DNA from 3 places in the Bradyrhizobium sp. sBnM-33 genome. Region 2 is predicted to be linked to each of the others. Evidence: predicted binding sites of a transcription regulator. Region 2 holds the regulator's gene; each other region holds the start of a gene.
What was found. The regulator HrcA, encoded in region 2, represses chaperone genes, less so after heat shock. The targets are predictions, from matches to a motif close to GTTAGCACTCNCNNNNNGNGAGTGCTAAC.
Positions count from the first base shown of each region.

Region 1 (5,090 bases), 4.3 Mb from region 2:
TGGGCACGATCGCGGCGGCGACGCGCGCCGGCACTTCCTTCGTGTTCGGCTATCTCGGCGGCGGCGCGCTGCCGTTCGATCTCAAGGCGCCGGGCGCGGATTTCATCCTGGCATTCCAGGCGCTGCCGATCGTGCTCGTCATGAGCGTTCTGACCACGCTCCTGTTCTACTGGCGCGTGCTGCCCCCGATCGTGCGCGGCATGGCGTGGCTGTTGGAGCGCACGCTCGGCGTCGGCGGGGCGGTCGGGCTGTCGGCCGCGGCCAATATTTTTCTCGGCATGGTCGAGGCACCGCTGTTTATCCGCCCCTACTTGGCGCAGCTCACGCGCAGCGAACTGTTCCTGGTGATGACCGGCGGCATGGCCGGCATCGCAGGCACCGTGCTGGTGCTTTACGCCACGTTCCTGGCGCCGCTGATTCCCGATGCGGCCGCGCATTTCGTCATCGCATCCGTGCTGGGCGCACCGGCCGCGATCCTGATCAGCTTGATCATGGTGCCGGAGACTTCCGATAAGCGCACTGGCGGCTCGCTTGGAGATCCCGACATGCATGCGTCCTCGACCATGGATGCAATCACCAAGGGCACGGCGGCCGGGCTCGAACTGCTGCTCAACATCGTCGCGATGCTCTTGGTGCTGGTGGCGCTGGTTTATCTCGTCAATGCGATCCTCGGGCTGTTGCCCGAGATCGGCGGCGCCAAAATTTCGCTACAGCGGCTGCTGGGGCTTGTGATGGCGCCGGTGTGCTGGCTGATGGGCCTGCCCTGGCCGCAAGCCGTCACGGCCGGAAGCCTGATGGGCACCAAGACCGTGCTCAACGAGCTTATCGCCTATCTTGAGCTCTCAAAGCTCGGCACTGATACGCTCGACCCGCGCTCGCGGCTGATTATGCTCTACGCGATGTGCGGCTTTGCCAACTTCGCCAGTCTCGGCATCATGATCGGCGGCCTCGGCACCATGGCGCCGGAGCGGCGCGAGGAGATCAATGCGCTGGGATTGAAGTCGATCGTGTCAGGCACGCTGGCGACGTGTTTGATGGGGGCGGTGGTGGGGGTGTTGACGTGACGCTCCGCGTCATTCCGGGATTGTGCGCAAGCACCAGACCTCAGATGCGCAATTGCGCATCGGGGAATCTCAAGATTCGGGGTTCGACGCTTCGCGTCGCCCCGGAATGACGGCGAGATTTACGACGCCAATTCCACCGTCTTGAACTCCGCCGGCAAGATCACTTCCAGCAACTCGACATCATCGGAATAATCCATGATCAGATGCTTGATGCGCGGCGGCTGGGTCCAGGCGCTGCCTTCTTTCATCAGCGTCTCGCCCTGTCCTTCCATATAGGTCTTCACCCAGCCCTTGAGCACGTAGACCATCTGGAATTCGACGTCGTGGTAATGCAGTTTTGAAACTTCTGCCGGGTTGCACGGGCCGATCAGGCGGATGACATGCGCCTGCGCCAGGCCATGCGTCGCGTCCGCGATGCCGAGGTCGCGGTATTTGGCGTAAGTTCGCAGACCATCGGCCTTGAAATCCTCTTCGCGGTGATGGCTGATGGCGATGCGCTGCTTCGGCCGGGCCTTCCTGGCCGGTTTGGCCTTGACCGCCGGCGCGCCCCTCGCCTTTGACTTGACGGCCTTGCGGGCTGAGGATTTGGCTGCCGCCTTGTGACCCGACCACTTCTTCTTCACGGCGAGCTGCGCCGCGGGACGTGATGCCGCTTTCTTCTTGGCCATGGGTGCCTCCCTTTTTGTTTGTCGCAGGAGGCTAACACAGAATTTTTTCGTAGGGTGGGCAAAGCGCAGCGTGCCCACCACCGCGAGCGGAGTGTCAGATGGTGGGCACGCTTCGCTTTGCCCACCCTACGGCAGCTCTACAGCAGCTCGGTCAATGCAGCCTGAACACCCCGTCGACGGCGCGCAGCTCCGTCGGCTTGATCAGCCTGGAATGCGCCACCGTCACGGAATATAGCGGGCCATCGAGCTTTTCCTGCCAGAACGCGAGGAAGTCCTTCAGCGCCGGGAATTTCGGAAACAGATCGTAATTCTGCCAGACATAGGTCTGCAGCAACGAAGGATGATCCGGCATCCGATACAGAATTTGCGCCGTCGTCAGCCCGTAACCCAGCACCTGCTTCCGGAAGTCGTCGGAAGCAACTCCAACCCGCGAGACCATGCCAAACCTCCATTGCTGGAAGCGCATTTCACGTGGTGGCCACACACCGAGCCGCCCCGGCGGAGATGCGCTCACATGAGAGAAATGTGACGCACGATACCAACCTATCACAAGCCTAAATGCTTAACGAATTGTTGAAAATTCCCGCGTTAGCAGCAGCTTACCGCACGTGCTAATACGGGGTCCGGAGGCTTCCGTCGCCGCGTTAATCATGCCGAACAAAATTGGCAGACGACATACTTGAGTGCTAATTTTTCTGCTAGAAGCCCTTGTCCCCCGAAGAATACTGGCCTAAATCAGCCCAGCCGGGTTGGCACTCGCCGGTCCGGACTGCCAAAATTCCAGAATTCTACAACATTCCCAGACGTTTAGGAGGACTGCATGAACTTCCGTCCGCTTCACGACCGCGTCGTGGTCAAACGCATCGACGCCGAAGAGAAGACCGCTGGCGGCATCATCATTCCGGACACTGCCAAGGAAAAGCCCTCCCAGGGCGAAGTCGTCGCCGTCGGCCCCGGCGGCCGTGACGAAACCGGCAAGCTGATCCCGATTGACCTCAAGGTCGGCGACCGCGTCCTGTTCGGCAAGTGGTCGGGCACCGAAGTCAAGATCGACGGCCAGGAGCTCCTGATCATGAAGGAGTCCGACATCATGGGCGTGCTCGACGCCTCCGCCGCCAAGAAGAAGGCCGCCTAAGACACCGCCTGCCACGCTCACCCTGAGGAGCGCCCGCAAGGCGCCTCCCCGACAGGGTGAGAAACAAAGATCAACTCAGGGAAACAAATATGTCAGCCAAAGAAGTCAAATTCGGCGTCGATGCCCGCGACCGCATGCTGCGCGGCGTCGACATCCTCAACAACGCCGTGAAGGTCACGCTCGGCCCGAAGGGCCGCAACGTCGTGCTCGACAAGTCGTTCGGCGCTCCCCGCATCACCAAGGACGGCGTCACCGTCGCCAAGGAGATCGAGCTCGACGACAAGTTCGAGAACATGGGCGCGCAGATGGTGCGCGAAGTCGCCTCCAAGTCCGCTGACGCTGCCGGCGACGGCACCACCACCGCAACCGTGCTCGCGGCTGCGATCGTCCGTGAAGGCGCCAAGTCCGTTGCCGCCGGCATGAACCCGATGGACCTGAAGCGCGGTATCGACCTGGCGGTGGAAGCCGTGGTCGCCGACCTCGTCAAGAACTCCAAGAAGGTCACCTCGAACGAGGAAATCGCCCAGGTCGGCACCATCTCCGCCAACGGCGACGCCGAAATCGGCAAGTTCCTCGCCGACGCCATGAAGAAGGTCGGCAACGAGGGTGTCATCACGGTTGAGGAAGCCAAGTCTCTCGAGACCGAACTCGACGTCGTCGAAGGCATGCAGTTTGACCGCGGCTACATCTCCCCCTACTTCGTTACCAACGCCGACAAGATGCGCGTCGAGATGGACGATGCCTATATCTTGATCAACGAGAAGAAGCTGTCCTCGCTGAACGAGCTGCTGCCGCTGCTGGAAGCCGTGGTGCAGACCGGCAAGCCGCTGGTGATCGTCGCCGAAGACGTCGAAGGCGAAGCCCTCGCCACCCTCGTCGTCAACCGTCTGCGCGGTGGTCTGAAGGTCGCGGCCGTCAAGGCTCCGGGCTTCGGCGATCGCCGCAAGGCCATGCTGCAGGACATCGCGATCCTGACCGGCGGTCAGGCGATCTCGGAAGACCTCGGCATCAAGCTCGAGAACGTCACCCTGCAGATGCTCGGCCGCGCCAAGAAGGTGATGATCGACAAGGAAAACACCACGATCGTCAATGGCGCCGGCAAGAAGGCTGACATCGAGGCGCGCGTGCAGCAGATCAAGGCGCAGATCGAGGAAACCACCTCGGACTATGACCGTGAGAAGCTGCAGGAGCGTCTGGCCAAGCTCGCGGGCGGCGTAGCCGTGATCCGCGTCGGCGGCGCGACCGAGGTCGAGGTGAAGGAGCGCAAGGATCGCGTGGATGACGCGATGCATGCGACCCGTGCGGCGGTTGAAGAAGGCATCGTGCCGGGCGGCGGCGTCGCCCTGCTCCGCGCCTCCGAGCAGCTCAAGCGCATCAAGACCGCGAACGACGACCAGAAGACCGGCGTCGAGATCGTGCGCAAGGCGCTCTCCGCGCCGGCCCGCCAGATCGCGATCAACGCCGGTGAAGACGGCTCCGTCATCGTCGGCAAGATCCTCGAGAAGGAGCAGTACAATTACGGCTTCGACTCGCAGACCGGCGAATACGGCAATTTGGTCTCCAAGGGCATCATCGACCCGACCAAAGTCGTTCGTGCGGCGATCCAGAACGCGGCGTCCGTCGCGGCTCTCCTGATCACCACCGAAGCCATGATCGCCGAACTGCCGAAGAAGAACGCCGGCGGCCCCGCAATGCCTCCGGGCGGCGGCATGGGCGGCATGGATTTCTGAGCCAGCCTCTCAGGCGATACGAATGCGGAACCCCGGCAGCGATGCCGGGGTTTTTGCTTTGACGGCGACGCCGACGGCCAGAGCGCTGATGTCACTGCAACGTGACGCTGAAGCAAAACCTTCCCGCTGCTTGAGATATCCCGGTTATACACAGCGCGGTGTAAATTATACCAGCGTATGCGTTGACAATTTTCAAAAAACTTCTCGCGAGAGTCGCAAACCGAACCGACAGTGCCGCTCTCCTCAAGCAAAGTTGTATCGGGTCGGGGCTAAATCAAAGCTCATCCAAATCTGGTCCAACACGGAGCGTGAGCTCTCGTGACGCAAGCGTGCGTCGCGAGGAATGCTTTCGCTCGCGAAGGAGTAATGCTCTGTGAGTGAAAGCGAAATGAAAGTCACACTGAACGGAACCAATGTTTTCGGCATGCCGTTGCCAGACTTCTCGAAGATCGGCTGGCCCGGCGTAAGCGGCGAGCTTGCCGAGCAGGGTTTC
Region 1 covers NZ_CP136624.1:4,434,841-4,439,930, reverse strand. Annotated here, with positions in the region: gene RX328_RS20370 (NupC/NupG family nucleoside CNT transporter) at 1-1,064, shown strand, start outside; gene RX328_RS20365 (cupin domain-containing protein) at 1,184-1,732, opposite strand; gene RX328_RS20360 (usg protein) at 1,884-2,171, opposite strand; gene groES (co-chaperone GroES) at 2,553-2,867, shown strand; gene groL (chaperonin GroEL) at 2,957-4,597, shown strand; gene RX328_RS20345 (phasin) at 4,986-5,090, shown strand, end outside.
Region 1: a site for HrcA is predicted at 2,481-2,509, ahead of groES (co-chaperone GroES). Genes of this name have one in related genera too.

Region 2 (5,090 bases):
CGCCCGGCCCGATGCCGGCATATTCCTCGCCACGCCAGTAGACGAGATTGTGCTGGCATTCCGCGCCTTCGCGGGCGTGATTGGAAATCTCGTAGGCTGGCAAGCCATGATGCGCGCAGACTTCCTGCGTCACGTCGTACAGCGCACGCGCCACCGCCTCGTCCGGTGTCTTGAGTTTGCCCGCCGCATGCAGGCCGAAGAACGGCGTGCCTTCCTCGATCGTAAGCTGGTAGAGCGAGAGATGCTCGGCGGCTTCGGAAATCGCGAGCTTCAGTTCATCCGCCCACATCCGCGGCGTCTGGTCGGGGCGGGCGTAGATCAGGTCGAATGAATAGCGGTCGAACGCGGTGCGCGCGATCGCGACCGCATCGAGCGCCTCGCGTGCGGTATGCAGCCGTCCGAGCGCTTTGAGCGAGGCGTCGTCGAGCGCCTGCACGCCAAGGGAAACCCGGTTGACGCCGGCCGCGCGATAGCCGCGAAACCGCGTCGCTTCCACGCTGGTCGGGTTGGCTTCGAGCGTGACCTCGACATTGCCGGCGACGCGCCAGTGCCTTCCGATCGCATCCAAAATCGCGCCGACAGTCTGCGGCTGCATCAAGGAAGGCGTGCCGCCGCCGAGAAAGATCGATGTGACGGTCCGCCCCGGTGCGCGCGCCGCCGTGGTTTCGATCTCGCGCGCAAACGCGCGTGCAAAGCGTTGTTCGTCGATCGGTGCGTGGCGGACGTGGCTGTTGAAATCGCAATAGGGGCATTTCGACAGGCAGAACGGCCAGTGCACGTAGACGCCGAAGGCATTTTTGGGGCGGGGTCGCGCGCGACTAGCCAAGGCAGATCTCCGCCAGTTTGACGAAGGCCCGTGCCCGGTGCGACAGGCCAAGTCCGAACGGCGGCAGGCCGTGCTTTTCGATGGAAGTCATCTCGCCAAAGGTCCGCGTGTGCCCGTCGGGCAGGAATGCCGGATCATAGCCGAAACCGGCGGTGCCGCGCGGCGGCCAGACCAGGGTTCCGTCGGTGCGGGCCTCGACTTCTTCGAGATGCCCATCGGGCCAGGCGACGCACAGGGCCGAGACGAAATGCGCCTTGCGCTTTTCGGGCGTGGTCGCGCCGCGCTCCTGCAACAGGCGCTCGATCCTTGTCATCGCCGCCATAAAATCCTTGCCCTCGCCGGCCCAGCGCGCCGAATAGATTCCGGGCGCGCCATCGAGCGCATCGACCACGAGGCCGGAATCATCGGCAAAGGCCGGCAATTGCGCTGCTTTCGCCGCCGCGATCGCCTTGATCGCGGCGTTAGCCCGAAACGTCTTGCCGGTCTCTTCCGGTTCACTCAGGCCCAGCTCACCCGCGGAGATTGCCTCGACGCCATGCGGCGCCAGCAATTCCCGCATCTCGGCAAGCTTGCCGGGATTGTGGGTCGCGATCACGAGCCGGCCGGTGATTCGACGGTGCATGTGCGATCAGACTACGCGACGGCCAGCTTCTGCAAGTCCACCAGACGCGCGACACCCTTGCGCGCCAGTTCCATCAGCGCGAGGAACTCGTCTTGAGAGAACGGCGTCTTCTCGGCGGTGCCCTGCACCTCGATGATGCGGCCGTCGCCGGTCATGACGAAATTGGCATCGGTCTCGGCCTCAGAATCCTCGGCATAGTCGAGGTCGAGCACCGGCGTGCCCTGATAGATGCCGCAGGAGATCGCGGCGACATTGTCGCGCAGCACATCGGCTTTCAGCATGCTGCGGTTCTTCATCCAACCGATGCAGTCGGCCAACGCCACCCAGGCGCCGGTGATCGAGGCCGTGCGGGTGCCGCCATCGGCCTGGATCACGTCGCAATCGACCGTAATCTGACGCTCGCCGAGCGCTTCGAGGTCGACAGCTGCACGCAGGGAGCGGCCGATCAGCCGCTGGATCTCGACGGTGCGGCCGCCCTGCTTGCCGGCGGCGGCCTCGCGGCGGGTACGCTCCAATGTGGCGCGCGGCAGCATGCCGTATTCGGCGGTGACCCAGCCGCGGCCCTGGCCCTTCAACCAGGGCGGCAGCCGTTCTTCCAGGGTGGCCGTGACCAGCACATGGGTGTCGCCAAACTTCACCATGCAGGAACCTTCGGCATATTTGACCACGCCGCGTTCCAGCGACACGGGGCGCAACTGATCGGGCGCACGGCGGCTCGGCCGCATGGGGAATCCTTCCAAAATCGAGCGAAAATTCGTTCGCGGTGCTTGTAGGAGGGGGAACGGGCAGCGGCAAGGGTTTTTGCCTTGTTTCGGGGTAGAGGTTCGGTTCTGATCGATCAAAACCGAACCTCTACCTTGTTGTTTTGACGCGTTTCTCTACGCGAACCGGCGGCCACTTCGCTCGAAAACGCTATGCGAAGCGGACGCTTGTCATCGGCGCGCGAGATCGACAAATTAGGGGGATCAGGGAGTTAACAGTGGCCCACCACGATCCGATTGGCCTGATCGCGCCGCATGCGGGGCTCGCCCAGCTCAACGAGCGCTCGCGCGACATTTTTCGTCAAATCGTCGAGAGCTATCTTGCGACCGGCGAACCCGTCGGTTCGCGCAACATTTCGCGCCTGATCGCGGTGCCGCTGTCGCCGGCGTCCGTACGCAATGTGATGTCGGACCTCGAAGCGCTCGGCCTGATCTACGCGCCGCATACCTCGGCCGGCCGCCTGCCCACCGAACTCGGCCTGCGCTTCTTCGTCGACGCCTTGATGCAGGTCGGCGACCTCACCGAACCTGAACGGGAATCGATCCAGAGCCAGCTTGCCTCCGTCGGGCGGGCGCAGTCGGTCGAGGCGGCGCTCGGCGAGGCGCTGACGCGGCTGTCCGGCCTGACCCGTGCGGCCGCGGTGGTGCTGACCGCCAAATCTAATTCACGGCTGAAACACATCGAATTCGTCCGGCTGGAGCCGGAGCGCGCGCTGGTCGTGCTGGTTGGCGAAGACGGTCAGGTCGAAAACCGCGTGCTGACGCTGCCGCCCGGCGTGCCTTCCTCGGCCCTGACGGAGGCGAGCAATTTTCTCAATGCGCGAATTCGCGGCCGAACGCTCGCTGAAGCGCGGCTCGAACTCGAAACCGCGATGGCGCAGAGCCGCATCGAGCTCGATCAATTGACGCAGAAGGTGATCGAGGCGGGGATTGCGAGCTGGTCGGGCGGCGAAAACGAAGACCGGCAGTTGATCGTGCGCGGGCATGCCAACCTGCTGGAAGATTTGCACGCGCTGGAAGATCTCGAACGCGTCAAGTCGCTGTTCGACGATCTCGAGACCAAGCGCGGCGTGATCGACCTGTTGGGCCGGGCCGAGCGCGCCGAAGGCGTGCGGATCTTCATCGGATCGGAGAACAAGCTGTTCTCGCTGTCCGGTTCCTCGACCATCATCGCACCCTATAGCGACGCTTCGCGCCGCATTGTCGGCGTTCTCGGCGTGATCGGGCCGACCCGGCTGAACTATGCGCGGGTAATTCCGACCGTGGATTATGCCGCCCGCATTGTCAGCCGGATGCTGGGCGGCTGATCCGCCACGAATCGACCCCAATCCTGGCTTTGTCGTTTTGACGCGTTTTCTACCGCAGATAAGTCTACGCAATCTGCGCAAGCTTGATTGCTATGCGAACCGGTGCCCACTTCGCTCGAAAACGCTATGGAGCGCTTGATTTTCGGCCCCTAAAGCACGATATCCCGCTCAGCAAATCCCCATCGAACCAGAATCGTTTTTGAGAAGGCAGTCTTATGACCGATCCCAACCGGCCGAGTGACGACGGGGCACAACCCGCCAACCAGACCGGCGAGCCCGTGGTCTCAAAACCCTACATCATGCCCGACGATCCCGAGGAAGGATCGGTCGAGGCGTTGACGAAGGAAGCGGCGGAAGCGCGCGACAAGATGCTGCGCACGCTGGCGGAGATGGAAAACCTGCGCAAGCGCACCGCCAAGGAAGTCGCCGACGCGCGCGCCTACGGCATTACCGGCTTCGCCCGCGACATTCTGGAGATCGCCGACAATCTGCAGCGCGCGCTTGATGCCATGCCGGCCGAGACCAAGGCCAGCGCCGATCCGGCGCTGAAGGCTTTCATCGAAGGCGTCGAGCTGACCGAGCGCTCGCTGCTCAACACGCTGGAGAAGAACGGCGTCAAGAAGTTCGATCCGTCGGGCGAGAAGTTCGATCCGAATTTCCAGCAGGCGATGTACGAAGTGCCCGATCCGTCCGTTCCCGCAGGTACGGTGGTTCAGGTCGTACAGGCCGGCTTCATGATCGGCGAGCGCGTGCTGCGCCCGGCACTCGTCGGCGTCTCGAAGGGCGGCGCCAAGGCCGCGCCGGCGGCCAACAATGAGCCGAACAGCGCGGCGTAAATAGACCCTCATGGTGAGGAGGCGCGCAAGTGCCGTCTCCGGACGATGCTTCGCATCGCCGGGAGAACCATGAAGGCCCCGCTGCGGAATCTCGGCCTTCATCCTTCGATGACGCGCGCAGGCGCGCTCCTCCAGCGACGAGCGCAATTGCGCTCGCGCAGGGATGAGGGGTCTACGGAGTATCACCGAAGGCGGTTGACGCGGGCCTATGCTCGCAGCGGCCTCTCGTCCGCCTTCGGCCGGTAGGTCCCAAAACTCCAGAGATTGCCTTCCGGATCCCGGCAGGCGAAGTCGCGGCTACCATAATCGGTGTCGCGCAGGTCCATTTCGATGATGGCGCCGGAGGCTTTGACCTTCGCATGCAGGGCGTCGGGATCGTCGACTGCGACATACAGCGCGTCCGTGCGACGGCCGCCGATATCGCCGACGAGCTTGCCGTATTCGTCCTCCCTGCTTTGGCCGAGCATCAGGATCGAGGGCCCAAAGGCAAGCTCGGCGTGATGAATCGTGCCGCCGTTCCGGTAGACGGCGCGTTCGGTGAAACCAACAACTTCCTTGAGCCAGCGGATCATCGCTTCGGCATCCCGGCAGCGCATCGTCGGATAAAGGCGCGGCGCTTCGCTTTTGCTTGGACTGGTCACGGGCAACTCCCTGCATTGCGTTACCTCGCCAATATCGCGAGGTGAGGTGCGTCGGCTTGAAGATTTGTTACCTGACTGGCTACGCGTCCAGCGCGTC
Region 2 covers NZ_CP136624.1:168,272-173,361, reverse strand. Annotated here, with positions in the region: gene hemW (radical SAM family heme chaperone HemW) at 1-826, opposite strand, end outside; gene rdgB (RdgB/HAM1 family non-canonical purine NTP pyrophosphatase) at 819-1,448, opposite strand; gene rph (ribonuclease PH) at 1,460-2,173, opposite strand; gene hrcA (heat-inducible transcriptional repressor HrcA) at 2,428-3,516, shown strand; gene grpE (nucleotide exchange factor GrpE) at 3,732-4,352, shown strand; gene RX328_RS00790 (VOC family protein) at 4,559-4,948, opposite strand; gene RX328_RS00785 (helix-turn-helix domain-containing protein) at 5,073-5,090, opposite strand, start outside.

Region 3 (5,090 bases), 1.2 Mb from region 2:
TTCCTTCTTCGCCGAAATCGTCTTGACGCCCGACCAGGTGAAGCCGGGACGGCCAACGCCGACGCCGTAGCGCAGCGCCTTGCCGTCGCCCTGCACCAGAAACAGGAACTTGTTTGGGGTGTCGATCACGATGGTGCCCGGGCTTTCCTTGCCGTGATACTCGACCACCTGCTTTTCATATTTCGGATCGAGCCGGTGCTGGGCGGGATCGACTGCTTCCTCCTCCTCGCGCCGCATCGACTGCTGCGGATCCATCGGCGGCAGCAGCGCGCGCCGCCCGCCATATCCGTAGTCCGGTTGCTGCTGGTAGACGGGCTGCTGATAGCGCCCGCCCTGCGGCGCATCGCCGAACAGGAATTCGATGAAGCCGCCGCCCATATTGGAGCGTTCGGCAGAAGCCATGCGCACCGGCGCCGGCGGCGCGGGCTGGCGGGCGTAGATCACGGTGGGCTCAGTTGATGATGAGGCGTCGATCGCTGCAGCCTCACTGGCGAAGCAAAGGCAAGACACGCTCGCAAAGAGCGCAACAATGATTTTTCCGGACATCGACGTACTCTGTACTGTTCGTCACTTCGGGTTCGCGGGGCGCAACGATGAACGCCGCTGCGCGCGATCAATACAAATCAAAACCTAATCGGTTTGGTAAACAGAAGCCGCGTTTCGATTCACCACGTCGGCAATCGCGCACGGATTTGTCGGACAGCGTTTATTTTGCGTGAACGCGGTCCCCTCATGGTTAATCGAGAGTGTGCGGCCGTGGGCAAAGCGCCGACATGCGATTTTGCGCCGTGAACCTGACGTTAAATCGCCATGGTCTAAAACATCCGGGCAATGAAGGGGTGGGAAATCTCATGTCGGTAAGTCGCAAACGTTTTCGAATCGAACAAGCCATTCTGGGCGATGCGCCAATTGTCATGCCCGCAGTCGATGGCGGCGAGATTGGCCCGATGCATCGCGAGATCATGGCCGAGCTGCGCGCCATCCGAGCACAGATGGCCGGCTTCGGTCACGCCCGCGCCGGTTCGACCGAGCAGTCGGATATTATCGCGCGCGAGACCGCCGATGCGCACGCGCTGTTGGAAACCTATCGCGCCCAGATCGAACAGTGTGCGAAGCTCAAGGTCGAGCTCGATCTGATTCACGACGCCATCAACCGCACCAAGCGCGAGATCGCCACCCTGCACGGCAAGAGCTTTGACGGCCAGGAAATGGCCAAGGTCAATGGCGAGCTCGGTGCCGTCGTCGGCGGCACCGAACAGGCTACCCAGCAAATCCTGGAAGCCACCGAAGCGATCGACCAGGCGGCAACCGCTTTGTCCAAGAACATCTCGCCCGACCAGCAGAAGCTGCTCAGCGAGGATATCCAGGAACGCGTCGTCTCGATCTTCGAAGCCTGCAACTTCCAGGACCTCACCGGCCAGCGCATCAGCAAGGTGATGACCACGATGAAGTTCATCGAGCAGCACATCTACACGATGATGGACATCTGGGGCGGCGTCGATGCGATCAAGGCGCACGCCGCGCCGATCGTCGACACCCGCGAAGGCGACGCCAAGCTGCTCAACGGTCCGAAACTGGACGGCGACGCCGGCCACGCCTCGCAGGACGACATCGACGCCCTGTTTGATTGATCGGGCTGGTTAACGCGCGCTAAACAAACGCCGGCAGCGATGCCGGCGTTTTTTTGTTGGGCTCGTGCCCATCCTCCACCGTCATCATCCGCGAAAGCGGATGATCCAGTATCCCAGAGACATCAGCGATTCAGCGGAGAAGCCGCTCCTGCTGGATGTCCGGCCGGAGCCTGTCATCGGGCTCGCCGAAGGCGAGACCCGGTGGCGGGCATGACGATGAGGGTGTTGCCGCCTCACGCCCGCGGCGCGCAGCGGACATAGACCATGTTGCCGTAGCGGACCGCGGCGTCCTTTTCGATGAAGCGGGTCACCAGCACGCGGCCGTCGAACGAAACGATCTCGCGATCCTGTTCGCCGCCGGCGGGACCAGGCGGACCGATATAATTCTTGCCGCTCGGGCTGCCCTTGAGGCGCAGCTCCTGCGGAGTGGCCTGGTCGGCCAGATGCATGACCACGCCGCCATTGGCGCCGGCGCCGATCACGTAGGGCTGCTTGCACTGCCCGCGCGCCGCCGCTTCGGTGCGGGCGCGGTCATTGGGATTCTGGAACGAGGCGAGGCCCCAGCGGCCGACGATCTCGTCGGAGCGGATGGTTGCCGGCATTTCCGGCGCGACTTCGGGCTCGGGCGGCGGACTGGATGACAGTGACGGCAGGCTCATGCTGCTGCACGCCGCCAGCAAGATCGAAAGCGCCGACGCGATCGCCAGATTGGCAACCGTACGCGCATTACGTGAGCTGATCATCGCATTCCCCCGAGCAATCACTTGGCCGCTCCCGTCAAGCAGCCAACCGCAAAAAGTCTGCCGGAGCAATGACGTCGGTTAAAATTACGCCGCTGCACCGATTTGGTTTCCGAAGCACCATCCTATATTGGCCTCACCAAGGCTTTAATCCCCTTGTTTGCTTGACAGGATCGGCGCCAAGCCATATTCCCCGGCTCCACGTTTAGCACTCAAATACAACGATTGCTAAGGGTTGTGCTGCCTCGCCCGGGGCGGCGTCGAATACCCGGCATTCCCAGCCATTTTCGAGTGGTACAGACCCGAAACCTAAGCCTCCCAGAGGAACTTCAAGAGGAGACGTCATGGCCAAAACCAAATTCCGTCCACTGCACGACCGCGTCGTGGTCAAGCGCATCGATGCCGAAGAGAAGACCAAGGGCGGCATCATCATTCCCGACAGCGCCAAGGAAAAGCCGTCGCAGGGCGAAGTCGTTGCCGTCGGGCCGGGCGGCCGCGATGAGGCCGGCAAGCTGCTTCCGATCGACGTCAAGGTCGGCGACCGCGTGCTGTTCGGCAAATGGTCCGGCACCGAGGTCAAGCTCGAAAACGAGGAACTCCTGATCATGAAGGAGTCCGACATCATGGGCGTCCTGACTTAACAGCATGCTCCCGCACCCTGAGGAGACAGCGAAGCTGCCGTCTCGAGGGGCCCAGCTTTCACAAATTCATCCTTCGCGGGCGATGCCCGCTCCTCAGGATGAGGACCGTTTTCTAGGAGCAATTCAAATGGCTGCCAAAGACGTTAAATTTTCCGGCGACGCCCGCGACCGCATGCTGCGCGGCGTCGACGTTCTCGCCAACGCGGTGAAGGTGACGCTCGGTCCGAAGGGCCGCAACGTCGTGATCGAGAAGAGCTTCGGCGCTCCCCGCATCACCAAAGACGGCGTCACCGTCGCCAAGGAAATCGAGCTCGAAGACAAGTTCGAGAACATGGGCGCGCAGATGCTGCGCGAAGTCGCCTCCAAGACCAACGACACCGCGGGCGACGGCACCACGACTGCGACCGTGCTGGCGCAGGCGATCGTGCGCGAAGGCGGCAAGGCGGTCGCCGCCGGCATGAACCCGATGGACCTCAAGCGCGGCATCGACATCGCGGTCCACGCCGTCGTCAAGGATATCGAGAAGCGCGCCAAGCCGGTCGCCTCCTCGTCCGAAGTCGCCCAGATCGGGACCATCTCGGCCAACGGCGACACCGCCATCGGCAAGATGATCGCGCAGGCGATGCAGAAGGTCGGCAATGAAGGCGTGATCACGGTCGAGGAAAACAAGTCGCTCGAGACCGAAGTGGACATCGTCGAGGGCATGAAGTTCGACCGCGGCTACCTGTCGCCCTACTTCATCACCAACGCCGAGAAGATGACCGCCGAGCTGGAAGACGTCTACGTGCTCTTGCACGAGAAGAAGCTGTCCGGCCTGCAGTCGATGCTGCCGGTGCTGGAAGCCGTGGTGCAGTCGGGCCGTCCGCTGCTGATCATCGCCGAGGACGTCGAGGGCGAGGCGCTGGCGACGTTGGTGGTCAACCGCCTGCGCGGCGGCTTGAAGGTCGCCGCCGTCAAGGCGCCGGGTTTCGGCGATCGCCGCAAGGCGATGCTGGAAGACATCGCGATCCTGACCGGCGGTCAGCTCATCTCCGATGAACTCGGCATGAAGCTCGAAAGCGTCACCATCAACATGCTCGGCCGCGCCGGCAAGGTGGTGATCGACAAGGAAAACACCACGATCGTCAAGGGCGCCGGCAAGAAGAAGGACATCGAGGCCCGCGTCACCCAGATTAAGGCGCAGATCGAGGAGACCACCTCGGACTACGACCGCGAGAAGCTGCAGGAGCGCCTTGCAAAACTCGCCGGCGGCGTCGCGGTGATCAAGGTCGGCGGTGCGACCGAGGTCGAGGTCAAGGAGAAGAAGGACCGCGTCGAGGACGCCCTCAACGCGACCCGCGCAGCCGTGCAGGAAGGCATCGTGCCGGGCGGCGGCGTGGCGCTGCTCCGCGCCAAAAAGGCGGTCGGCCGCATCAACAACGACAATTCCGATGTTCAGGCCGGTATCAATATCGTCCTGAAGGCGCTGGAAGCCCCGGTTCGCCAGATCTCGGAAAACGCCGGCGTCGAAGGCTCGATCGTGGTCGGCAAGATCCTCGAGAACAAGTCGGAGACCTTCGGCTTCGACGCCCAGACCGAGGAATATGTCGACATGGTCGACAAGGGCATCATCGATCCGGCCAAGGTGGTGCGCACCGCGCTGCAGGACGCTTCGTCGGTGGCCGGCCTTTTGGTGACCACCGAAGCCATGGTCGCCGAACTGCCGAAGGAATCAGCGCCGGCGATGCCCGGCGGTGGCGGCGGCATGGGTGGAATGGGCGGCATGGGGTTCTGAGACCCCGCTCCTCAAACAGATCGAAGGCCGCCCCCGGGGCGGCCTTCTTTTTTGCGGGAGACATCGAGGTCTCTCGTGATGTGGGCGCGCTGGCAAGGCTCCCTCCCCCCTTGCGGGGGAGGGTTGGGGAGAGGGGTAAGCCGCGCATTCGGACGAAGAGATCAGGCCAATCTGAGATTCTAGCGTGACGCGTTCGTCTGGTAGCAGAGCAAGCGGCACCCCTCTCCCTAACCCTCGAGCGAGCTTCGCTCGTCTCGGACCCCGCAAGGGGGGAGGGAACCCTTCCGCCGGTGCGTCCCTACCC
Region 3 covers NZ_CP136624.1:8,125,600-8,130,689, forward strand. Annotated here, with positions in the region: gene RX328_RS38140 (L,D-transpeptidase) at 1-546, opposite strand, end outside; gene RX328_RS38145 (protein phosphatase CheZ) at 852-1,631, shown strand; gene RX328_RS38150 (hypothetical protein) at 1,865-2,374, opposite strand; gene groES (co-chaperone GroES) at 2,716-3,012, shown strand; gene groL (chaperonin GroEL) at 3,140-4,786, shown strand.
Region 3: a site for HrcA is predicted at 2,576-2,604, ahead of groES (co-chaperone GroES). Genes of this name have one in related genera too.